Regions from separate parts of the Allobosea sp. F3-2 genome, predicted to be linked through region 1. Evidence: predicted binding sites of a transcription regulator. Region 1 holds the regulator's gene; each other region holds the start of a gene.
The links. The regulator HrcA, encoded in region 1, represses chaperone genes, less so after heat shock. The targets are predictions, from matches to a motif close to GTTAGCACTCNCNNNNNGNGAGTGCTAAC.
Positions count from the first base shown of each region.

Region 2: a site for HrcA is predicted at 5,628-5,656, ahead of groES (co-chaperone GroES). Genes of this name have one in related genera too.
Region 3: a site for HrcA is predicted at 5,537-5,565, ahead of groES (co-chaperone GroES). Genes of this name have one in related genera too.

Region 1 covers NZ_CP042331.1:4,126,234-4,133,953, reverse strand. The annotation lists gene rdgB (RdgB/HAM1 family non-canonical purine NTP pyrophosphatase) at 1-212, opposite strand, end outside; gene rph (ribonuclease PH) at 380-1,096, opposite strand; gene hrcA (heat-inducible transcriptional repressor HrcA) at 1,239-2,324, shown strand; gene FQV39_RS18970 (DUF3297 family protein) at 2,574-2,828, shown strand; gene FQV39_RS18965 (TIGR02594 family protein) at 2,974-4,185, shown strand; gene FQV39_RS18960 (N-acetylmuramidase domain-containing protein) at 4,202-5,467, shown strand; gene FQV39_RS18955 (hypothetical protein) at 5,488-5,691, shown strand; gene FQV39_RS18950 (hypothetical protein) at 5,685-5,894, shown strand; gene FQV39_RS18945 (GNAT family N-acetyltransferase) at 5,911-6,447, opposite strand; gene FQV39_RS18940 (helix-turn-helix domain-containing protein) at 6,444-7,043, opposite strand; gene lepA (translation elongation factor 4) at 7,150-7,720, shown strand, end outside.
Region 2 covers NZ_CP042332.1:157,901-165,620, reverse strand. The annotation lists gene ku (non-homologous end joining protein Ku) at 1-439, shown strand, start outside; gene FQV39_RS30445 (hypothetical protein) at 483-680, shown strand; gene FQV39_RS30440 (hypothetical protein) at 1,266-1,481, opposite strand; gene FQV39_RS30435 (hypothetical protein) at 1,884-2,114, shown strand; gene ligD (non-homologous end-joining DNA ligase) at 2,210-3,250, shown strand; gene FQV39_RS30425 (cold-shock protein) at 4,194-4,403, opposite strand; gene FQV39_RS30420 (DUF982 domain-containing protein) at 4,797-5,216, opposite strand; gene FQV39_RS30415 (usg protein) at 5,265-5,534, opposite strand; gene groES (co-chaperone GroES) at 5,794-6,108, shown strand; gene groL (chaperonin GroEL) at 6,167-7,720, shown strand, end outside.
Region 3 covers NZ_CP042331.1:2,482,191-2,489,910, forward strand. The annotation lists gene mbfA (iron exporter MbfA) at 1-1, shown strand, start outside; gene FQV39_RS11460 (L,D-transpeptidase) at 172-978, opposite strand; gene FQV39_RS11465 (lipopolysaccharide biosynthesis protein) at 1,145-2,575, opposite strand; gene FQV39_RS11470 (GNAT family N-acetyltransferase) at 2,909-3,412, shown strand; gene FQV39_RS11475 (DMT family transporter) at 3,409-4,251, shown strand; gene FQV39_RS11480 (PaaI family thioesterase) at 4,238-4,720, opposite strand; gene FQV39_RS11485 (MarR family winged helix-turn-helix transcriptional regulator) at 4,949-5,404, opposite strand; gene groES (co-chaperone GroES) at 5,629-5,916, shown strand; gene groL (chaperonin GroEL) at 5,966-7,603, shown strand.

The DNA.
Region 1 (7,720 bases):
AGGCCGCTCGCCTTGGTCGCCGCGACCGCCTTGATCGCCGCATTCTCCGAGAACATGGTGCCGTCCTCGGCCGGCTCGGGCAGGCCGAGCTCCCCGGCCGAGACGAGCTCGATGCCGTAGGGTGCCAGCAGCTGACGCATCTCGCGCAGTTTGCCCTGGTTGTGGGTCGCGATCACGACCCTGCCGGTGAGGAGGCGATGCGACCCCGTCATTCCGGGGCGCTCCGCAGGAGCGAGCCCGGAACCCATGAACACAGGTTTTTGTCGTCAGGCTGCATCATCGCGATCTTATTCAAGAAGCGTCACGGATCATCGGCAAGGCCAGTGTTCATGGGTTCCGGGCTCTTCGCTGCCGCGAAGCCCCGGAATGACGCGGGAGCCTACGCCACCGCAGCCTTCTGCAGCGTGACGAGCTTGGACACGCCGCCCTTGGCGAGCTTGAGCAGCGCGAGCAGCTCCTCCTCCGAGAAGGGCGCCCCTTCCGCCGTGCCCTGCACCTCGACCAGGCCGCCTGCGCCGGTGATGACGAAATTCGCGTCGGTCTGCGCACCGGAATCCTCGACATAATCGAGGTCGATCACCGGCTGGCCCGCGACGATGCCGCAGGAAACGGCGGCGACATGGTCCTTCAGCGGGTTGGTGCCCTTGAGCAGCCCGCGGCCTTCCATCCACTTCAGCGCATCGTGCAGCGCGACCCAGGCGCCGGTGATCGAGGCCGTACGGGTGCCGCCATCGGCCTGCAGCACGTCGCAGTCCACGACGATCTGGCGTTCGCCGATCGCGGTCAGGTCGACCACGGCCCGCAGCGAGCGGCCGACCAGCCGCTGGATCTCCTGCGTGCGGCCCGACGGCTTGCCGGAGGTGACCTCGCGGCGCGTGCGCTCATGCGTGGCGCGCGGCAGCATCGAATATTCGGCGGTAACCCAGCCCTTGCCGGTGCCGCGCAGCCACGGCGGCCCCTTTTCCTCGACGGTGGCGGCGCAGAGAACCTTGGTCTCGCCGAACGTCACCATGCAGGAGCCCTCGGCATAGCGCACCACGCCGCGTTCGAGCGTGACCTTGCGCATCTCGTCGGCGGCGCGTTTGGAGGGTCGCATGAAATGATCCTGTCTTGCGGAGAAGTGGCGGCTTGTAGGCTCTCCCGCCCTATACGGCAAGGCTGAGGCCCATTCCGCCCCTTGATCCATGCGCACGGCACGACGACAATAGGATGGAGGAACGGTTCGTCCGCAAAGGCTCATGAGCGCCCACACACCCCGCCCGGAAACGGTGAGCACCCTGGTCGAGACCGACCAGCGCTCGCGCGAGATCTTCCGCCAGATCGTCGACGGCTATCTGACGACCGGCGAGCCGGTCGGCTCGCGCAACATCGCCCGCCTGCTGCCGATGTCGCTCTCGCCGGCGACGGTGCGCAACGTCATGACCGATCTCGAGCTGGCGGGGCTGATCTATGCACCGCATACCTCTGCAGGCCGCCTTCCGACGGAGCGAGGGCTGCGCTTCTTCGTCGATGCGATGATGGAAGTCGGCAACCTCACCTCGGACGAGCGTACGCGCATCGAGGCGCAGATCAGGGCTGCCGCGACGAATCGCAGCCTTGACCAGACCTTGACCGAAGCCTCGGCCCTGCTCTCCGGCCTGTCGCGCGGTGCTGGTGTTGTCGTCACCACCAAGGCCGACCCGCGGCTGAAGCACATCGAGTTCGTCCGGCTCGATCCCGCCCGCGCGCTCGTCGTGCTGGTGGCGGAGGACGGCACGGTTGAGAATCGCCTGCTGGCGCTGCCACCCGGCCTGCCGGCTTCGGCGCTGAGCGAGGCGGCGAACTTTCTCAACGCCCGCATCATCGGCAAGACGCTCGCTGAGCTGCGCGGCGAGATCGCGACGCAGCGCACGCAGATGGAGCGCGAGCTCGACGCGCTGACCGCGAGGCTGGTCGAGAACGGCATCGCCACCTCGTCGGGCCCGAGCAGCGACCGCCACTTGATTGTCCGCGGCCAGGCCAACCTGCTGGAAGACCTCAAGGCGCAGGAGGATCTCGAGCGCATCCGCCTGCTCTTCGGCGATCTGGAGACGCAGACCGACGTCATCGACCTCCTGACCCGCGCCGAGCAGGGTGACGGCGTGCGCATCTTCATCGGCTCGGAGAACAAGCTGTTCTCGATGTCCGGCTCCTCGATGGTGGCGGCGCCCTTCCGCGATGCCGAGCAGCGCATCGTCGGCGTTGTCGGCATCATCGGCCCGACGCGGCTGAACTATGCTCGGATCGTCCCGATGGTCGACTACACCGCCAAGGTCGTCGGCCGCCTGCTCGACGGCGAGCGCTGACGCGCAACATCTCTTTGAGGACATACGCCGTCATTCCGGACAAGCGGCCCTCGGGTCCGACCTTCGGTTGGCCCAAGGACAAGCTCCGCCGCGCCGATCCGGAATCCATCGTAGCGCTCCTGCGCTCTACGATGGATTCCGGGTCAAGCCCGGAATGACCGCGTGTTTCCATCTTGAAGAATTTGGCTTCCGCCGCGGATGAGGCTATCTCCGCGCGAAAGCGCCCCGAACCCGTAAGAGCCAAGGCCCATGTCAGAGCAGCTTCCCGACCGCCTCTCCGTCAACCCGGACAGCCCCTATTACGACGCCGAGGTGCTGGCGCGCGACATCGGCATCCGCTTCAAGGGCGTCGAGAAGACCAATGTCGAGGAGTACTGCGTCTCCGAGGGCTGGGTGAAGGTCGCGGCCGGCAACGCCAAGGACCGCTTCGGCCGCCCGATGACGATCACGCTCAAGGGCCCGGTCGAGCCCTATATCCGCGGCGCGGCTCAGGCCGAAGGCTGACGGAAGCCCCCTTCACGGTTGCGAGACCGAGGCGCCGGGCACTGGCCGGCGTTCTCATGAACCTCTCGCATTAACGCAGTTGCCGCTACGGCATTGCGTTGAAGAGGCGCATATGCATTGATCGTGCAACCATAAGTTGCATGAGGTGCCCATGTCGTCCCCATGGTGGCTGATCGCGAATACCCTTCGAGGTATCACCGAATACAAGGGCACAGCGGCTGAGCCGCGGATATTGGAGATGTTCCGTCTGTCGGGACATGGCCAGGTTCGCAGCGACGAAGAGGCGTGGTGCGCGGCTTTCGTCGGCGCCTGCCTCGTGCTTTCCGGCTACGCCTCGAGCCGCTCGCTGATGGCGCGGAGCTATCTCAAACTCGGTACGAAGCTCGATGAGCCGTGCGAAGGTTGCATCGTCGTTCTTTCTCGCAACGGGGCAAACAGCTCTTATGGCCATGTTGGCTTCTTTCTGCGCGAGGATGATGACCAACTGCTCCTGCTTGGCGGCAACCAGGGGGACAGCGTCAAGGTCTCCAGCTATCCGAAGTCCAGGCTGCTTGGTTATCGCTGGCCAACCGAGCGCGCTCCGGTCGCGACCAGCGGCCTATTGCCGAATATCCTGCAGCTCGGTGTGCCAGACGATCAGGTTACGACGGAGGCCCTGGAGGACGAGCAGCGCGGAGTGCTCGGCGCGATTGATGGTGGGCAGGCGCTCCTTGAATTCTTGCCGCTGCGCCCTGGCGCAAATCCCGATTCCGTCGATCAGATCGAGGCCATTCAGGGGCTCCTGAAGGAGCAGGGCTATCCAGTCGGGAAGGAAGATGGCGACTACGGGCTGCGGACGATGACTGCTGTCTTCTCGTTCCAGCAGGCCAATGGCATTCCGCCTACCGGCATCGTCGACGCGCGGACCTGGTTCCAGCTTCGGAAGGGCGAACCGATGCCGCTCTGGCCGGAGCGGCGCAACGAGACGGCGCGGGATCTGAAGCGAGAGGGTTCGGAGACGATCGCGCTGACCGACCGCGGTCGCTGGTTGGCGCTCGCGACTGCCTTGTTTGGCGTGTTGGGGCTGACCGATGCGCGAACAGGCCTCTTCGAGAAGACGGGTCAGTTGGCCACCAAGGCTGAAGCAGCTTCAACGCAGGTTGTGCAATCGCCCTCCGTGACGGATTGGGTCATGCCCGCAGCCGTTGCCGACGAGGCGGGAAGCTCCCTGCCGACACTCCTGCCGGTCCTTCTGGGGTCGAAAGGCGGAGTCTGGATTATCTTGATCGTGCTTGCCGTCATGCTCTGGCGCAACGCCCAGGCGACCACCGCCCAGCGTGTCGACGAACATCGGACGGGCGCGAATCTGCGTTTCTGATCGAAGGGGGGAGCCTATGGTCGATTTCACGCAGGACATCGTCAACGAGATCACGCGACTGGCCCAGGGACAGGGGCTGGAGCCGGCCGCGGCCCTCGCCGTCGTCGAGGTCGAGAGCAACGGTCGCGCTTTCGAGGCTGACGGCATCACGCCCGTCTTCCTGTTCGAGAAGCATGTCTTCCATCGGCTGCTGCGCGAGGCCGCGCCGTCCCTTCTGGTGCGGGCGGAAGCGGAGGGCCTCGCCATCCCGAGCTGGCAGCGCTCCTCGCAATATGCCGATCAGGGGCGTGCAGGCCGTCTCGGCCTGCTGCAGCGTGCCCGGGCGATCCATGAGGAACTCGCCAACCGTTCCGCCTCTTGGGGGCTCGGTCAGATCATGGGCTTCAATGCGGTCGCGCTGGGCTACGCCTCGGCCACCGACATGATCGCGAACATGGCGACGGGCGCGACTGCGCAGATCGAGGCGATGCTGCGCTTCATCGCGGTGAATCCGGCGATGATGCAGGCCTTGCGGAGCCGCGATTGGGCGGGTTTTGCGTATCGCTATAACGGCAAGGGCTACGCTGCGAACCGTTACGACACACGCCTGGAAACGGCCTACGGAGCCTGGGCCGCGCGGCTGCGCATGCCCGGAACCGTTGCAACGACTCCCTCGCCCTCGGTCACGCGCGGACGGACCGAGATGGAACGCGTGCAGGAGCAGCTGGCTCGTCTGGGCTATTCTGTGGGCAAGGTCGATGGCCTCTTCGGTCCAATCACCTCCGGGGCCCTCTTCGCCTTTCAGATGCAAAACGGCCTGCCGGCGACGGGGCTGCCCGACGATGCGACGTTACTCGCTCTCGCCGGTGGGTTGCCGATGCCGATCGCGCGGGCGCGAGCACGGGCGACACCGGGAGACCTGTATGATGATGGCGTGCCTGCAATTGTGGCTGCCGACAATAATCGCAAAGCCGCCATTGGCGTCGGCGCCGCCGGTATCCTCGGCGGTCTGGGAGCGATCCCCGGCGTCGGTCAGGCGGTCGAAGGCATCTTCAAAACCATCTTCACGCCGGCGTCCGGGGCTGGCGACGCAGTGAAATCCCTCGGTGAGTTCGCTGTCGGCGCCCTGCCGTATCTCGGGTCCGCTGGCCTCGTTCCGGCGGCGGCCGTCGGGGCTGGGTTGTTTCTGTTTCGCAGTATCGCGGGAATTGCGGAGGAGCGCGTCGCCGACCGTCGCGAAGGTTTCGAGAGGAATTCACCGTCGCGCGCCGTCTTCGCGCCGGTCGAGCACTGGAGGGGATGATGCGAGGCAGATGGATTCGCATGGCGTGCCGCGGCATCGCGGTATGCGGAGCTGTTTCCGCCCTGATCGGGCCTCTCGCCGCGGCGCCCGCCCTTTCGGATCTCAAGGGTGACTGGGTTCTCCTCGCCGAGCGCGAAGGTCATCTCGGCCTGGTCATCGATGTCGTCGGCCAGGAAGTGATGCTGAGGGAAATGATCCGGGGGGCTATGTCGAATGCATGTTGACGGGCAGCGGTTCCAAGATCGGCGCCACCGCAAGCGCCAAGGTCAACAGCTTCGTCGTTCACTGCAGCGGCAAGCGCATGTTCGGTCACCCGCGGGACTGCACATTCAAAGCCGGTCAGTTCGCTGACATCGCCGAGGTCTCCTGCAGCACGGGCAAGCAGGCCGGCCCGACCGTCATGCTGCGCAGGGCACGCAAGAGCTGACGGTAGGAGTGCTCCCTCAGCGTAGTTCCTTGTAGAAGAAGGTCGAGCCGCAATCGGCGCCGTCCGGCATCAGCGCATAGCGCGGGATGGTGCCGACCTCGGTCCAGCCCAGCCGATTGTAGAGCCGCCTTGCCGCGCCGTGCTCGTCGGTGTCGAGCACCAGGAGGTCGCGGCCCTTCTCCCGCGCGATCGCCTCGGCCGCGCGCATCAGCGCCTCGCCGATACCCTGCCGGCGCGCGCGCGAATGTACGAGCACCTTGGCGATCTCGGCCCGGTGCGGCTGGTTCGGTTTGCCGATCAGATGGAGCTGCGCCGTGCCGACGAGGCCGTCTGCGGTCCGCGCTGCGAGCAGGATGACCTGCCCATCCGCAACGCTCGCCGCGACATCGCGCCAGAAGCGCTCATAGTCGGCCAGCGTGTTCCAGTTCATGAAGCCGACAGAGGCGCCGTTGGCGACGCAATCGCGCAGGATTTCCGCCAGCGCCGGGATGGCAGCTGTGGCGGCCTCGGCATCAAGCGCCTCGACAGCAACGGTGAGGGTGGTCGCGTTCATGCGATATGTCCCGGGAAGGCGCCACTCTTGGCGGCGAGGATGACGGCGTAGCGAACGGGCGTGGTGCCTGGATTGCGGTAGATGATGGCGCCGCGCAGATGCATCTGCAGGCAGTCGCCCTCGGCGAGCTCGTGAAGGAGGCCGTCGACCGATAGGTCGAGGCGGCCCTGCAGCACCCAGACCTGCTGGTCGAGTGCCGGCGCGCCGCTCGCATTGTCGAGCCGGACTTCGGCACCGGCGGGTAGTTCGACCTCGACGATCTCGAAGCCCGAGCCCGTGCGGCGCGGCGAGACGTTGCGGCGCAGATAGCCGCTCGCCGGATCGCGCCAGACCGGCTGGGCGTCGCGGCGCGCCAGAGGCCCGGTTCCTGCATCTTCTTCCAGCAGTGCCGAGAGCGAGAGGCCGAGGCCGGAGCCGAGCCGGACCAGCAGCGCGGCCGTCGGGCTCGATTCGCCGCGCTCAACCCGGGAGATCATGGCACGGCTGACGCCACTGCGCTTAGCGAGCCCGTCGAGCGTCAGGCGATGGCGTTGGCGGGCGGCCTTCAGTCGCTGCCCTAGCAACCGGTCGATCTCGATGTCGTTCTCGAATTCCATGAATCAGAGAATAATTCTCTTATATTAGAATGGCAAGCCTGCCCGGCGCAGGCGCATTTGCGGGCCGGCGCTTGGCGGCAGGCGGCTTCACTGCTATGGCGCGCGCATGAGCACCCGCACCATCGACAATATCCGCAACTTCTCGATCGTCGCGCATATCGACCACGGCAAGTCGACGCTGGCCGACCGTCTGATCCAGCAGACCGGCACCGTCGCGGCCCGCGACATGAGCGACCAGATCCTCGACTCGATGGATATCGAGAAGGAACGCGGCATCACCATCAAGGCGCAGACGGTGCGGCTGGATTACCAGGCGAAGGATGGGAAGACCTACATCCTGAACCTGATGGACACCCCCGGCCATGTCGACTTCGCCTATGAGGTCTCGCGCTCGCTCGCGGCCTGCGAGGGCTCGCTGCTGGTCGTCGACGCCTCGCAGGGTGTCGAGGCGCAGACGCTCGCCAACGTCTACCAGGCACTCGACGCCAACCACGAGATCGTTACCGTCCTCAACAAGATCGACCTGCCCGCCGCCGATCCCGAGCGGATCAAGGAGCAGATCGAGGATGTGATCGGCCTCGACGCCTCGGATGCCGTGCCGATCTCGGCCAAGACCGGCCTCAACATCGAGGGCGTGCTGGAGGCGATCGTCACCAAGCTGCCGCCGCCGAAGGGCG
Region 2 (7,720 bases), on a different replicon from region 1:
GATTCGTGAAGCGCTGCGCGCCAGCAACGTCGGCGCCCTGGCCCATGCCGTGCTGTTCCGGCGCTATCGCGGACTGATGATCCGCGCGCAGGGGCGGGGCCTCGTCGCCCACACACTGAACTTCGACTACGAGGTGCGATCGGCGTCAGACGCCTTCGAAGACATCCCCAAGCTGAAGATCCAGAAGGAGATGATCGACCTCGCCAAGCACATCATCGACAGCAAGCGCGGCGAGTTTGATCCGGCCACATTCGACGACCGGTACGAAGCTGCGGTGGCTGAGCTGGTAAAGGCAAAGCTCGCGGGCAAGACGATCACGGCGCCGAAGAAGGTTGAGCCGCCGAAGGTCGGCAACCTCATGGAGGCTCTGCGCGCCAGCGCGAAGCAGGGCGGCAGGCCACCACCGCCGAAACGGCGCGCCACCAAGAAGGCGGCATAGCTGCAGCCATGCTCAAAGCGGTAATAGGAGGCTGGCCGCCAGGATGAGCCCAAAATTGTTGAAAGTTTTGCGCGGCCTCTTCGCCGAGGCTCAGGAAGTGTCGGCCCGGGCTGTCGTGGCGCTTGGGCCCGCCACAGTCGGTGTGACCACCGTCGACGCCGAGGCGCTGGCGGCTGCGTCGTACCGACTCCAGCAGCTCGCCAGGGAAATCGTCGCGGTCCAAGACACTGCGGAGCGCTAGGGCTCTCTGAGGCTGTTAGGCCACATCGAGGCAAGAGCACGCGCGCTGCTCGACAAAGCGGCGGCGTGTTTCGGCAGTATTGGGGAGTCCCGTTTGGGCGAGCCATCCGAGGAACTCGGCGGGCCGAATGGTGACAATTTCGAGCGCTCGCCCTCTTGCGAGCCAAGCGTTCATGACCGCAACAGCGTTGCGATGCCAAGCCTCATAGCAGGAAGGCATCTCGTTTCGATCATGGGCGAGTTCCCAGAGCAGCCGGAAATCCTCCGGCTCGTACCACGGCAAAGCGACCGTGTACGCCTCGACTGTCGGTTTCACTGGATCGCCGATCGTCCGCGTGCGACGCGGGAACTGATGATGCTAACCGCCCAAACGGGCGGGTAGTCGGCTGGTGGTTAAGTAGGCGCCCGATAGCTCAGCGAGTCAAATCGGCCCGCTTCTCGGCCATCTGATATTCGGCGGGATCAGACTGCTCATGCGCGCGGCCACACTGATACCGAGCTGGCCTGCCTAGGCTGGCTCGTGGCACCACTGCGCCGAGAGATACTGCCAAGATCATTCCAAGCCAAAACAGCGCGGTTGCGTCGGTCAGTGCATCTGGTGGAGCTTCGCCTGTTCCAGATTCGCTCGGGCGAGGAAAGCTTCGAGCTTCGTCATCGCTTCGGGCGATAGGTGAAGGTCGATCAGCCTGCCGCCGACCCCGCGGCACGTCAGAACAGCCGGGCCGCCCGGTTCTCCTGCCACCACCATCTGCTTGATGTCGACGACATCGATCCTGGGGTTCTTGCTATGCGCTGGAGGCATTGTCTGGCCCGCCGCTTCAGACGTCGCATCGGGTTAGACGTTTTCCGGTTGGGGCGATCGTGAAGTAGCACTCATCCTCATAGTGAACCGGCGTCCCGTCCTTGAGCGTGTAGGATGTTGTTGGGAGGCCGGGCCACTCGCGCCAGACAATGACGATATAGTGGTTGCCATACTCATCTTGGCAGCGCTCCCGATAAAGCTCGCGCTTAGGTGGCATCGGCCGGCGCGCGGACGGCCCTGCAGGCTTTCGCAACGCAACCATTTCACACCTCAACGCAACGCAGTGATGAGGGATTCAACGGGCCGATCGAGGCGCGGTTCCGACACCTTGTCGAGGCTCTTGCGCACCGTTTCTTTGATCCTAAATTTTTCCCCGCGGTCCACTTCTAGGGGAAAGGAGCCATGCCGTTTTCATCTTTGAGTGATCCTGCCGATCTCGCTCGGGCCCATGCCGCACTGGAGGCCGTCTGGAACGAGGTCAAGACGTCCATTCCCGAGCCGGAGCATGAAAGGGAACGGACCAGAATCGCCTATCTCGTCGCCGGCTTTGCGCCCCTGGCGCTCGACGAGGAGGATCTGAAGCATAACGTCCTGCTTCATTACGATCATCACGAACCATCGGTGCTCAGCTGAGCCATGCCCGCCGACGATTGCCGGCGGGCTCCTCATCATGAGGAACTAATCGACCCGCCGACCGTTTGCGACTCGTTCGTTGCGGAGTTGCGTCCATGTGTGCGCAGCGCGTTCTGGGGGCCGGGCTGAGCGGGGATACGCCAAAGGGACCGCTCACCCGGCGACAGAAGGCCGTCTTCGACCTCTTTACCGATCCAATGCCTGATCGCGTGGAGCCGTGCCTGGCGCGTCTGGCGAGCAAGCCGCCGAGCGGCGACGATTGGGCCTTCGAAGTGAAGTGGGATGGCTATCGTCTCGCCGTTCATATCGGGCCACGCCGCAAGGTCCGCATCGTCACCCGCGGCGGGCATGATTGGACAAGCCGCTTCCCAACCATTGCTCATGATGCCCTGGAGCTTGGTGTCGATAGCGCGATCGTCGATGGTGAGGCGGTGGTTCTCGACGAGCGCGGCGCTTCGGACTTCGGGGCTCTGCAAAAGGCTCTCGGCGGCCGGGGAGGGAAGCGCTTCGCATCTGAGGCGATCTTCTACGCGTTCGACCTTCTCTACCTGAATGGCCACGATCTCCGGGCGCTTGGCTGCGGTGAGCGGCGCGCTATCCTTGATGACACCCTGGGCATCGCGCCGCACGGCTCGATCCACATGAGCGAGGACATCAACGCGGACGGCGCGGCCTTCCTGAGACTTGCCTGTGAGATGGACCTTGAAGGGATCATCGCGAAGCGCCGGTCTGCTCCCTACCGATCCGGCCGCGGTGGCGAATGGCTCAAGATCAAATGCGTCCAGTCCGAGAGCTTCGTCATCATTGGCTATGACCCTTCGACCGTAGCGCTTGGCGGAGTTGGCAGGCTGCTTCTTGCAGCTCGTCAGGGGGACCACCTGGTTTATGTCGGCGGCGTCGGGACTGGCTTCACACATGCAAGCGCAACGGCGCTGCGAGAGCAGATGGATCAGCTCATCATTTTCAAGCCAGCCGTGAACATGAAGGGCAGGCCGAAGTCGTATCGTTGGCTGACACCTACGCTCGTCGCCGAGATCGAATTCCGCGCCTGGACCGACGACGGCAAGTTGCGGCACGCCGCCTTCAAAGGTCTTCGCGAAGAGGCTGACGAAGCCGCTGTCTATCAGCTTAGCTAACGGCTCGGCCGATTAAGCCTTGCGCCGGCTCTCCTCAGCTTTCTCGTAGTGCTCCCTGATGCTGCCGCGCGAAGAGAGGTTTTTGCCGCCGCACTTGGAGCAGCGATAGCGCAGGCAGATATCCGGGATCGGCAAATCGTCAGGCAAAATTACTGCTGTACATGGCGGCACTGGCCCGCTGCTAGGACGTCGTATGAAATCCAAAAAGGCGCAGTCCCCTTGGGAGACCGGGCTCAAGCGGATGGGCATAGGGGCGCTAACCCGCGACCGTCACCAAGTCCGGCGATTATACCTGGTGTCGACGTCCGCCTTGACCTGTCTTCCGCCACGCCGTCGCGCTGCTGGTCGCGCTTGTCGCCCCGCCGGCAACAGTTCGGCGCTATGGACTTGAGCCCGGAGCCCTTCGAGCTTGCCGTCCTTTTCGTGCAGTTATTTCACTCGCTCGAAGCAATTGTCGGCACGTTATTGCAGGCTCTGTCCATGTCTTTTGATGATTTGTCGTGGAGCCGTCAAGACGCGCAATACTGACCCGTTGGCCATAACAATTCGGGCCATTGACGGCTGGTTTTTTCAGATCGGCGATCGTCCGGTGCTATTTGGAGCCAGGCCGTCGGTGTCCTTTCATGCTGACCTGCGCCGCACGCGCTGCCTGCCTATCGGAAGCCTCCTTGGCCATTCGCAGCCCGCGCTGCCTGAGCATGTTGTCTGCACGCTGCTGGATTAGCCTCTCCGTTTCGGAGACAATCCTGGCGTGGGAACTCGCTCTGGTTTGGATCTTCAAGAACTGGTTGTCAGCGACCAAGCGCTGCTTCGAAAGTTCGATCACAATGGTTTCCGTTCGCATCTGGATGGAATGCAAAAAGGCCGAGCGAATGCCCGGCCTTTAGAGTGGCTATAGTCGCTGGTGCCAGTACATCCGTGGTCAACGGCGACGATTGCCTAATCACGCAGTCTGGAGCTGTTCCGCGGCCATCTTGCCTGACTTGTTGTCGCGAGCGACCTCAAATCCAAGCTTTTGGCCTTCCCGCAGGTCGCGCATGCCAGCGCGTTCGACGGCGGAGATGTGTACGAACACGTCCTGGCTGCCGTCATCAGGCTGAATGAAGCCGAAACCCTTGGTGGAATTGAACCATTTCACTGTGCCGGTGGTCATGAAAAACCCTCCTTTGGCTACACCTGTCGCTCGCCGACAAAATGTACGGCGAGTTCAGAACGATTTCGAAAGGGGGGATTATCAGAGCCGCGCCAAAGCGCGAAAATAACAACGGCCGTCCAAGCAATCTCGATAGAAATATTTCTATCTCAGGCCAATGATAATTTCAAGACAATTTTCAGATATTCGATTTTTTATTTTGATATCGATCGTTTCACTATCAATTTCGTGGCATTTTCTAAGAAATTGTGTCAATCCTCAATCGCATCGGAGCGTTGGTAGGGGCGCTTGGATGGGGGCAACGCGATCTGGCTGCCCAGAAGTGAAGCACGAAGTCGCGTCCAGATTCGGCGAATGCCCCCGGGCCGCCAAGCAGCCGGGGGCATCTGGTCCTCAGGCACGGCCCCGGGAGCCTTCCCTTCGGCTTCCCATGAACGCAGTGACGTCGGGCGCGAGAAGGTCGTGCTTTTCGGCCCATGACGCGAACAGGCCGCGCGCTGTATCCGCTTCGATGTCGCCGCGGATCGCTGCCAGGCAGGCCTTCAACGCAAAGCCGTGGACCGGATCACGCCGGCTCACCGGCCAATCAGCGAGAAACATGTAGGCCTCCATGGCAGACGCGATCGCCGCCGGGTGCCCGAGCCCGGTCAGGATTACGACCGGCCTCTCGAAGTCGTCGGATGTCATCATGCAGCCCTCCCTGATTGGGGAGCGATTGCCAACGTTGCCATAGCCATATCCTCCTGGAAGCAACATGGATCCGGTTGGGTTGATCGCCGCGTCGAGCGCGCTGTCGCTGTCGGCGGCTGCCATGATTTTGGGATGCGTTCGCCCCGGATCAAGTCCGCCGAAGCCTCGACGTTACTGGAGCCGGAATTCGCCGCTCACCGCACTGAGGTCGGCTGGGCCGATCAGGTCCCTGTGAGCCACGGTGATGCGGAACAGCTTGCCGTCGAGCTTGGCCTGCCAGAAGGCGAGGAACTTGTTGAGCTCGGGAAAGCGGGGGGCGAGGTCGTAGTCCTGCCAGATGTATTCCTGGAGGATCGAAGGGTGGTCGGGCAGTCGGTAGAGGATCCCGGCGGTGGTCAATCCGTAGCCGGCGATCTGGCGGGCGAAGTCCGTCGAAGCCATTACTTTCAGCTCCCTGGTTTCACTGGCCGATGGCAGCGCGATTTTAACGCCCGCGCAAGCTGAAAGGTTGCATTTGCGCGGCCTTTTCAGGCTGTTAGCACTCGACCCAAAAAAGTGCTGCCGCCCCCTTGAAGGCCAAAAATGAGCAACCCAAATCATCGCGCGGGCACGGCGCCTCAGGGGCGCGCGGCATCGCCGCGAGACCCATACAGGGCCGGCCCGCTTTGACATGTGACCGACATGGAAACTGGAGGAACTCATGAAGTTTCGGCCACTGCATGACCGCGTCGTCGTGAAGCGCATCGACGCCGAGGAGAAGACCCGGGGCGGGATCATCATTCCCGACACTGCCAAGGAAAAGCCGCAGGAGGGCGAGGTCGTCGCCGTCGGCGCCGGCGCGCGCGACGAGACCGGCAAGCTCGTGCCGCCCGACGTCAAGGTCGGCGACCGCGTGCTGTTCGGCAAATGGAGCGGCACCGAGGTCAAGATCGATGGCCAGGATCTCCTGATCATGAAGGAGTCCGACATCATGGGCGTGGTCGAGACGACCGCGACACTCAAGAAGGCCGCCTGAAGGGGCCTTCATCCCATCTCATCAAGCTGAAACCTCAAGTCTGAAGGAGTGAGGAATCATGGCTGCGAAGGACGTGAAGTTTTCGCAGGACGCGCGCGAGCGGATGCTGCGCGGCGTCGACACGTTGGCTAATGCCGTGAAGGTCACGCTCGGTCCGAAGGGCCGCAACGTCGTGATCGAGAAGTCGTTCGGCGCGCCGCGCATCACCAAGGACGGCGTCACCGTCGCCAAGGAGATCGAGCTTTCCGACAAGTTCGAGAACATGGGCGCCCAGATGGTCCGCGAGGTTGCGTCGAAGCAGAACGACGCGGCCGGTGACGGCACCACGACCGCGACCGTGCTCGCCCAGGCCATCGTCCGCGAAGGCGCAAAGGCGGTCGCCGCGGGCATCAATCCGATGGATTTGAAGCGCGGCATCGATCTCGCCGTGGAGGCGGTTACGAAGTCGCTCGGCGAGCATTCCAAGACCATCACCGGCTCGGAGGAGGTCGCGCAGGTCGGCACCATCTCCGCCAACGGCGATCGCACGATCGGCGAGATGATCGCCGAGGCGATGAAGAAGGTCGGCAACGAGGGGGTCATCACCGTCGAGGAAGCCAAGACCGCCGAGACCGAGCTCGACGTCGTCGAGGGCATGCAGTTCGACCGCGGTTACCTCTCGCCCTATTTCGTGACCAACACCGAGAAGATGGTCGCGGAGCTCGAAGACCCGTACATCCTGATCCACGAAAAGAAGCTCTCGGGCCTCCAGGCGATGTTGCCGCTGCTGGAAGCGGTGGTGCAGACCGGAAAGCCGCTGCTGATCGTGGCGGAAGATGTCGAAGGCGAGGCCCTTGCTACGCTGGTCGTCAACAAGCTGCGCGGCGGCCTCAAGATCGCTGCCGTCAAGGCTCCGGGCTTTGGCGACCGCCGCAAGGCCATGCTGGAGGACATCGCGATCCTGACCGGCGGCACCGCGATCAGCGAGGATCTCGGCATCAAGCTGGAGACCGTAACGCTCGACATGCTCGGCCGCGCCAAGAAGGTCCGCATCGAGAAGGAGAACACCACCATCGTTGATGGTGCGGGCTCCAAGGTCGAGATCGAGGCCCGGGTGGCGCAGATCAAGGCCCAGATCAAGGAGACCACCTCGGACTACGACCGTGAGAAGCTGCAGGAGCGTCTGGCCAAGCTCGCCGGCGGCGTCGCGGTGATCCGCGTCGGCGGCGCAACCGAGGTCGAGGTCAAGGAGAAGAAGGACCGCGTCGACGACGCGCTGAACGCGACCCGCGCCGCGGTGGAAGAAGGCATCCTGCCGGGCGGCGGCATCGCCCTCCTGCGCGCGGCCAAGGCTCTGGAGGGTCTTGTGCCAGGCAATGACGATCAGCGCACCGGCGTCGAGATCGTCCGCAAGGCGATCACCGCTCCGGCCCGCCAGATCGTCGAGAATGCCGGTGGCGATGGCGCTGTCGTAGTCGGCAAACTGCTCGAAGCGCCGAACTACGCCTGGGGCTACAACGCCCAGACTGGCGAGTACGGCGATCTGGTCAAGGCTGGCATCATCGACCCGACCAAGGTCGTGCGCACGGCGATCCAGGACGCGGCATCGGTCGCGGGCCTACTCATCACCACC
Region 3 (7,720 bases), 1.6 Mb from region 1:
GTGGCTGCTGCGTTTTGATGGAAGCGCGGGTCATCCCGGCCGGAGCGAAGCGGAGAGCCGGGATCCATGCCAGAACCTTTATCAGGAGGCGCTCTGGCATGGATCCCGGGTCAAGCCCGGGATGACGGCGTGTTTCCGCGTAAATTCAGCAGGCTCTAGGGCAACGCCCGCTCAGATCACCAGCACCTTGGCGCCGACGCGCACGCGCTCGTAGAGGTCCTTGACGTCGTCATTGGTCATGCGGATGCAGCCGGAAGAAACCGCCTGCCCGATGGTGTTCGGCTCGTTGGTGCCGTGGATGCGGTAGAGCGATGAGCCGAGATACATGGCGCGCGCGCCCATCGGATTCTCCGGGCCGCCGGCCATGAAGCGCGGCAGGTCCGGCCGGCGCTTGAGCATTTCCGCCGGAGGCGTCCAGCTCGGCCACTCCGCCTTGCGCGTGATCGTCTTCATCCCGGCCCAGGAGAAGCCGGGACGGCCGACGCCGATGCCGTAGCGCAGAGCCCGGCCGCCCGGCTGCACCAGGAAGAGGAAGCGCTGCGGCGTGTCGATGATGATCGTGCCCGGCTTGTGCGGACCGTCATAGGCAACCTCCTGCTTGTGGAAGCGCGGATCGACGAGCTGCTGGATGCCCTGCTGCGGCTCGATCGGCTGACCGAGCGCCGCCACGCGGCGACCGGCCTGCGGCTGGCGCGCAGCCTCGAAGGGATCAGCCTCGTAGCCCGGCGCCGACCTCACCGTCTGGCCATAGGCGTACTGACCACCGGGACGGTTGTAGACGGCGCCGCCTCGGCCATAGGGCGTCGGGTCGCGGCCGGTCATCAGCATCTCGATGAAGCCGCCGCCATAGTTCGCGCGGCCGCGTGCCGCAGCCATCGGGTCATTTGGCCCGGCATAGCCATAGCCCTGCGCCATGGCTGCGCTCGCTGTCAGCGAGCCGGCTGCAATCAGCAACGGAAGGACAATCGTTCGACGCATCACGCAATACTCTCGACATCGACTGCCGGAAGCCTGCGGAGCGGCTTGAAAAGAATGGTGAATCACAGGCTTCGAGCGCGCAATTCACTCCAAAACTCAGCCAATTCGCGGAATTAACCTTAGCGGGTCATCAAGCCGCAGGGTGAAGGAAGCGTTGCCGGCCGGGCTATCGCCTTAACCCTTTGCGGGCGAGCCAACGCAGCTTCAAGCCGCTGCGCCAGCGGCCGACATCGCAGGCGAGGATCACCGCCGCATAGGCCAGCCCGCCGAGGCCGATCTGGAGCGGCAGCTCCGCCAGAGCCGGCGGGCGGTTCTGAAGCGACCAGACCAACAGGCTCATCGCGGCAGCGGCGAGGATCACACAGCCGCAGTCGCGTAGCGGCGGCCATGACGGCAACGCGCCAAGGGCGACTGCACCGGTCACCGCAAAGGCCGTCAGGAAGGCTGCGCTTTGCGCGATCGCGATCGCTCCCGGTGTGGCTGCCCCCAACGGTGCGGCGATGACGGCAAGGTTCACGGCCAGCCCCGCCAAGGCCGCGAAGGTGGCGACGAGGGTGCGCCTGGCCAGCAGGAAGACCGGGTAGATCGCCGCCTGGAACAGCGCGATCGCGGCGAAACCGGGCAGCAGGAGCGCCATATAGCTGGCGAAATGGCCTCTGAAACTTGCGGGCACGAAGAGCCGCTCGAAGGCCGGCAGCGTCAGCCAGAAGCCCAGCACGACGGGCAGCACGACGGCGAGCACCGTCACCATGTTGCGAGCGATGCGCTTCTGCGCGGCGGGGCGGCCCCGGGTCTCGTCGAGGCGGATCACCTCGCGCAGCAGCAGGATCTCCAGCATCGAGGCCAGTACTGGAAAGAGCCTGAGGCCGATATCGGAGGCGAGCGAGAAATAGCCGGCCTCCGCCAGGCCGAAACGGTCCGCCAGAATGGCGCGATTGAGCAGCGGGATCAGCGAATAGACGGCGTTTCCGGCCACCAGCGGCAGCGCATAGCGGGCGAAGCTGCGGGCAAGATCGGTCCGTGCCGCGGCGAGCCCCGGACCTTCATCGGCCAGCCTGCGGCGCACCGCGAGCACCGAGACGATGGTGCTGGCCAGCCCGCCTAGCAAAACCACGACCGGATCGCGTAGCCACCAGGCCGCTCCGACCATCAGCGCGAGGGCAATGCCACTCCTGATGAGGACGAGCCGGGCATAGGCGGCGTCGAGGAAGCGCGAGCGGGCGATGGCACTGTGATAGTCGAACCAGCCGGCTCCGACGCCGCCGGCGACGGCCACCGCGAGCAGCGTCATCGGCAGGCCGGTATCGATGCCCGCGAGCAGCGCCGCCCCTAGCAGCGCGCAGAGTGAGAGGCCAATGCCGGCGAAGAGCAGATCGAGCGTCGCGCGGATGCCGGGATCGCGCTCCCGGCTTTGCGCCGAATAGAAGCGGACGACCGAAAGCTTCAGCCAGTCGAGCAGCGCCGTGTTGACCAGCACGACGACCGCGGCACCGATGGCATAGAGCCCGAACGCTTCCGGCCCCAGAAACAATGCGATGAGCAGCCCGAGGACGAAGTTCAGCCCGGCATTGATGATGAAGGGCACGAGAACAGTCATATGATCCCGGTCATGACGCCCTGAGGCGGAAGCAGCACGACTCACATCCACGGCCGAAACGTCGCGGGCCGTTCTGGCCTAGAGGCTCAAAGGGATCATGGGCAAGGGTTTTTCCGGCGCGCGCTCACCTGCCACGCGTCATTGCGAGGAGCGCCAGCGACGAAGCAATCCAGGGGCGGCAGAGCTCTACGTCCCCCTGGATTGCTTCGCTTGTGCTCGCAATGACGGGGAGTTCACCGCCGATGCGGCGCTTGCATTGCGGCGCTGAACCCCATGCGCTGAGCGGTTGCGCCTCCCCTTGCCTTGGCGGCCAATGACCGGCATCCCTGCACCATGACGTCCAGCCTTCCGCCGCTTCGCGCCGCGCGCGACGACGATTCCGAACCGCTCGCCGCTCTGGTGGCGGCGAGCTTCGCCGAATATCCCGGCTGCCATTTCGACTGGTCGGAGTTTCCGGAACTGCGCCGGCCGGCGAGCCATTTCGCCGCCAGGAACGGGCGGCTCTGGGTCGTCGATGCGCCGAATGGCGGCATCGCCGGCTCGCTCGGCGTCATCCCGGTGCCGGAGCAGAATGCCGTCGAGCTGTTCAAGGTCTATGTCGCGCCCGCCTGGCGTGGCGCCGGGCTGGCGCAGGCCCTGTTTGCCGAGGCGCTCGCCTTCGCGGAAGCCGGCGGCTTCGGCGAGATGATGCTGTGGTCGGATACGCGCTTCGTCCGCGGCCACCGCTTCTACGAAAAGCTCGGCTTCGTGCGCTGGCCGGGCGAGCGCTATCTCGGCGATATCTCCTTCACCTGGGAATACCATTTCCGCAAGCCGCTTGCCGGTCCGCCGGCATGAGCATCACAACCGCGCTGCGCGCCGCGCTCGGCATCGCGCTCCTCACCGCCATGGATGCGGTGATCAAGGGCCAGATGCAGCAGCACCCCTTCATCGTCGCGCTGTTCATGCGCTTCCTGATGGGCGGCCTCTGCGCGCTCGCCGTCCTCGCGTTCGCGCGCCCGGCCCGCCCGACCCGAGACAGCATCATCGGCAATGTCGTGCGCGTCCCGCTCGTCGTGCTGACCGCCGGCAGCTTCTTCTATTCGGTCTCGGTGCTGCCGCTCGCCGAAGCGCTGACGCTCTCATTTCTGGCTCCTGTCTTCGTTGCGGTCCTCGGCGGCCTGCTGCTGAAGGAGACGATCGACCGGCGCGTGCTGCAGGCGCTCGCCTTCGGCCTCGCCGGCATGCTGGTGATGGTCTGGCCGCGGCTGCAGGGCCATGTCAGCGGCGCCAGCCTCGGCGTCGCCGCCGCGCTGTTCTCGGCGGTGAGCTACGCCTTCAATCTGATCCTGCTGCGGCGCATCGCGGTCAGGGAGCACCCCACCGTCATCGTCGCCTTCCAGAATGTCGGGCCGGCGCTGTGCCTCGTCGTTCCCGCCGCCCTCGCCTTCGTGCCGATGACGCTGGCGGATCTCGCGATCTATCTCTTCGCGGGTGCGCTCGGTGTCGCAGGCCATCTCACACTCACCTCGGCCTATGCCAAGGCGGCCGCGTCCCGGCTGGCGGCGATCGAGTACACCGCGCTGATCTGGGCGAGCCTACTCGGCTTCTTCGTCTTCGGCGAGGTTCCGCTCTACACGACTTATCTCGGTGCGCTTCTGATCGTGGCCGGGGCCGGCGCGGTCAGCCGGCGCTAGGCTTCGCCGGAAACACGACGCAGGTTTCCGTACCGTGCGCGAGCAGCTTGCCGCGCTCATCGCGCAGATTGCCTTCGGTCGTGATGACCGAGCCACCGCGATGGATCAGCTTGCCTTCGCAGCGCACCGTGCCGGAGTCCGGCATGACTGGCCGGACATAGTTCAGCTTCATCTCCAGCGTGGTGTAGCCCTCGCCCGGCTTCAGCGTGGAATGGGCGGCGCAGGCCATGGCGGAATCGAGGATCGTGGCGGTCCAGCCGCCGTGGATCGTGCCGAGCGGATTGAAGAAGCGGGGCGACGGCTGGCCGACGAAGACGACGCGCCCTTCATCCGCCTCCGCCAGATCGAAATCCATGGTCCCGGCGAAAGGCGGAGCCGGGTGAGTGCCGTCGATGATGCCGCGCAGGAAGCTCAAGCCATCGCCCGCGACCAGCACCTCGCGGGACACCACTCCGAACGTCCGATCCATGGCACCCTCTCAAATCGTGTATCTGCACGATAAAGAGAGGATGGTGGGTGCGTCAACCGGAGCCGATTGAGAACGCCGTCATTCCGGGCGGAGCGAAGCGCAGACCCGGAATCCATCATAGGGTGTCCAGCTCTACGATGGATTCCGGATCGGCGCCGCGGAACCTGTCCTGGGGCCGACCGAAGGTCGGGCCCGAGGGCGGCTTGTCCGGAATGACGGATCCGGGTTTCAGGCCCCCCCACGCGCAGCGCGGCGCAGCGCCTTCAGCCCGTCGCGGGTCTCGCGCCAACGCTCCTCGCCGAAGCCGCCCTCGATCTTGTCCTGCGCCGCCCGCCAGAACGGAATGGCCGCCTCGATCGCCGCCCTGCCCTTCTGCGTCACCGCATAGACCGCGGCACGGCCACGGCACTCGACCGGCTCGACCATGCCCTCAGTGGCGAGAAGCTGGAGATTGCGGGTCAGCGAAGTACGCTCCAGAGCGAAGCGCTCGGCCAGCTCCGTGATCGACTTCCATTGCCCGGTGCTCAGCGCCGAGAGCAGCACGAACTGGGTGATCTTCAATCCGCTCGGCCGCATCGCCTCGTCATAAGCGCGGGTGACGGCGCGGGCCGTCATCCGGACATGAAGCGCAACGCAGGACCGAGCGATGTCGTCGAGGCGCGGATCGGGCACGAGTGTCGTCATTCAGCCATCTTAGCGTGTTCTAGCGCGTGCGGCAGCCGAAAGGCGAAGGGCTGCGTGCCGCATCCGGCGTTCACTTTGTTGTCGCAGGCTTCCTTGACTCTCCGAGACCCCGAGCCTATCTCCGCGCCATCTGTTAGCACTCTCATCCATTGACTGCTAACAGCCTCCCCCGGGAGCCCTTCCGCGGCGCCCGAACCGAATGAGACCGAGAGGAAGACAGAACCATGAAGTTCCGTCCTTTGCATGACCGCGTCGTGGTCCGCCGCCTGGATGGCGAAGAGAAGACCAAGGGTGGCATCATCATCCCCGACACCGCCAAGGAAAAGCCCCAGGAGGGCGAGGTCATCGCCGTGGGCCCGGGCGCCCGTGACGAGGCCGGCAAGCTCGTCGCTCTCGACGTCAAGAAGGGCGACCGCGTCCTGTTCGGCAAGTGGTCGGGCACCGAGGTCAAGATCGACGGCCAGGATCTCCTGATCATGAAGGAATCCGACATCATGGGCGTCGTCGGCTGATAGCCGCCTGACTGCTCTCTTCCCTTTCCATTTCTAAGGAGTAGCTCTCATGGCTGCCAAAGACGTCAAGTTCTCCACCGAGGCGCGCGACAAGATGCTGCGCGGCGTGGACATCCTCGCCAATGCCGTGAAGGTCACGCTGGGTCCGAAGGGCCGCAACGTCGTGATCGAGAAGTCGTTCGGCGCCCCGCGCATCACCAAGGACGGCGTCACCGTCGCCAAGGAGATCGAGCTCGCCGACAAGTTCGAGAACATGGGCGCGCAGATGGTGCGCGAAGTCGCTTCGCGCCAGAACGACCATGCCGGTGACGGCACCACCACCGCCACGGTGCTCGCCCAGGCGATCGTGCGTGAGGGCGCCAAGTCGGTTGCGGCCGGCATGAACCCGATGGACCTGAAGCGCGGCATCGACCTCGCCGTCGAGGCCATCGTCGCCGATCTCAAGAAGAACTCGAAGAAGGTCACCTCGAACGCGGAAGTCGCGCAGGTCGGCACGATCTCGGCCAACGGCGACTCGTCGGTCGGCGAGATGATCTCGAAGGCCATGCAGAAGGTCGGCAACGAGGGTGTCATCACCGTCGAGGAGGCCAAGACCGCCGAGACCGAGCTCGACGTCGTCGAGGGCATGCAGTTCGACCGCGGCTATCTCTCGCCCTACTTCATCACCAACTCCGAGAAGATGGTCGCCGAGCTCGACGACCCCTACATCCTCATCTTCGAGAAGAAGCTCTCCTCGCTGCAGGCGATGCTGCCGATCCTCGAGGCCGTGGTGCAGACCGGCAAGCCGCTCCTCATCATCGCCGAGGACGTCGAGGGCGAGGCTCTCGCCACGCTCGTCGTCAACAAGCTCCGTGGCGGCCTGAAGGTCGCGGCCGTCAAGGCTCCGGGCTTCGGTGACCGCCGCAAGGCCATGCTCGAGGACATCTCGATCCTGACCGCCGGCCAGATGATCTCGGAAGACCTCGGCATCAAGCTCGAGACCGTGACGCTTCCCCAGCTCGGCCGCGCCAAGAAGGTGCGCATCGAGAAGGAGAACACCACGATCATCGACGGCGCCGGCAAGAAGAAGGACATCGAGGCCCGCGTCGCCCAGATCAAGGCGCAGATCGAGGAGACCACCTCGGACTACGACCGCGAGAAGCTCCAGGAGCGCCTGGCCAAGCTCGCCGGCGGCGTCGCGGTGATCCGCGTCGGCGGCGCGACCGAGGTCGAGGTCAAGGAGAAGAAGGACCGCGTTGACGATGCCCTGAACGCCACCCGCGCCGCGGTGGAAGAAGGCATCCTGCCGGGCGGCGGCGTCGCCCTGCTGCGCGCTCTGAACTCGGTCAAGACGATCAAGACCCAGAACGACGACCAGAAGACCGGCGTCGAGATCGTCCGCAAGGCGATCGCCGCTCCGGCCCGTCAGATCGTCGACAACGCCGGCGATGACGGCGCGGTCGTGATCGGCAAGCTGATCGAGTCGAAGGACTATTCCTATGGCTACAATGCCCAGACCGGCGAGTACGGCGATCTGGTCAAGGCCGGCATCATCGACCCGACCAAGGTCGTGCGCACGGCGATCCAGGACGCGGCTTCGATCGCGGGCCTGCTGATCACCACCGAGGCGATGATCGCCGAGCTGCCGAAGAAGGACGCCCCGATGCCCCCGATGGGCGGCGGCGGCATGGGCGGCATGGACTTCTGATCCATCGCTCCCAGCAAGACTACGGAAGGCCCGGCGCAAGCCGGGCCTTCTCTTTTTGGGGCGCGAGGGAGCCGAACAAGGGCACGGGGAACCCCTCTCCTGTAAGGAGAGGGGCAG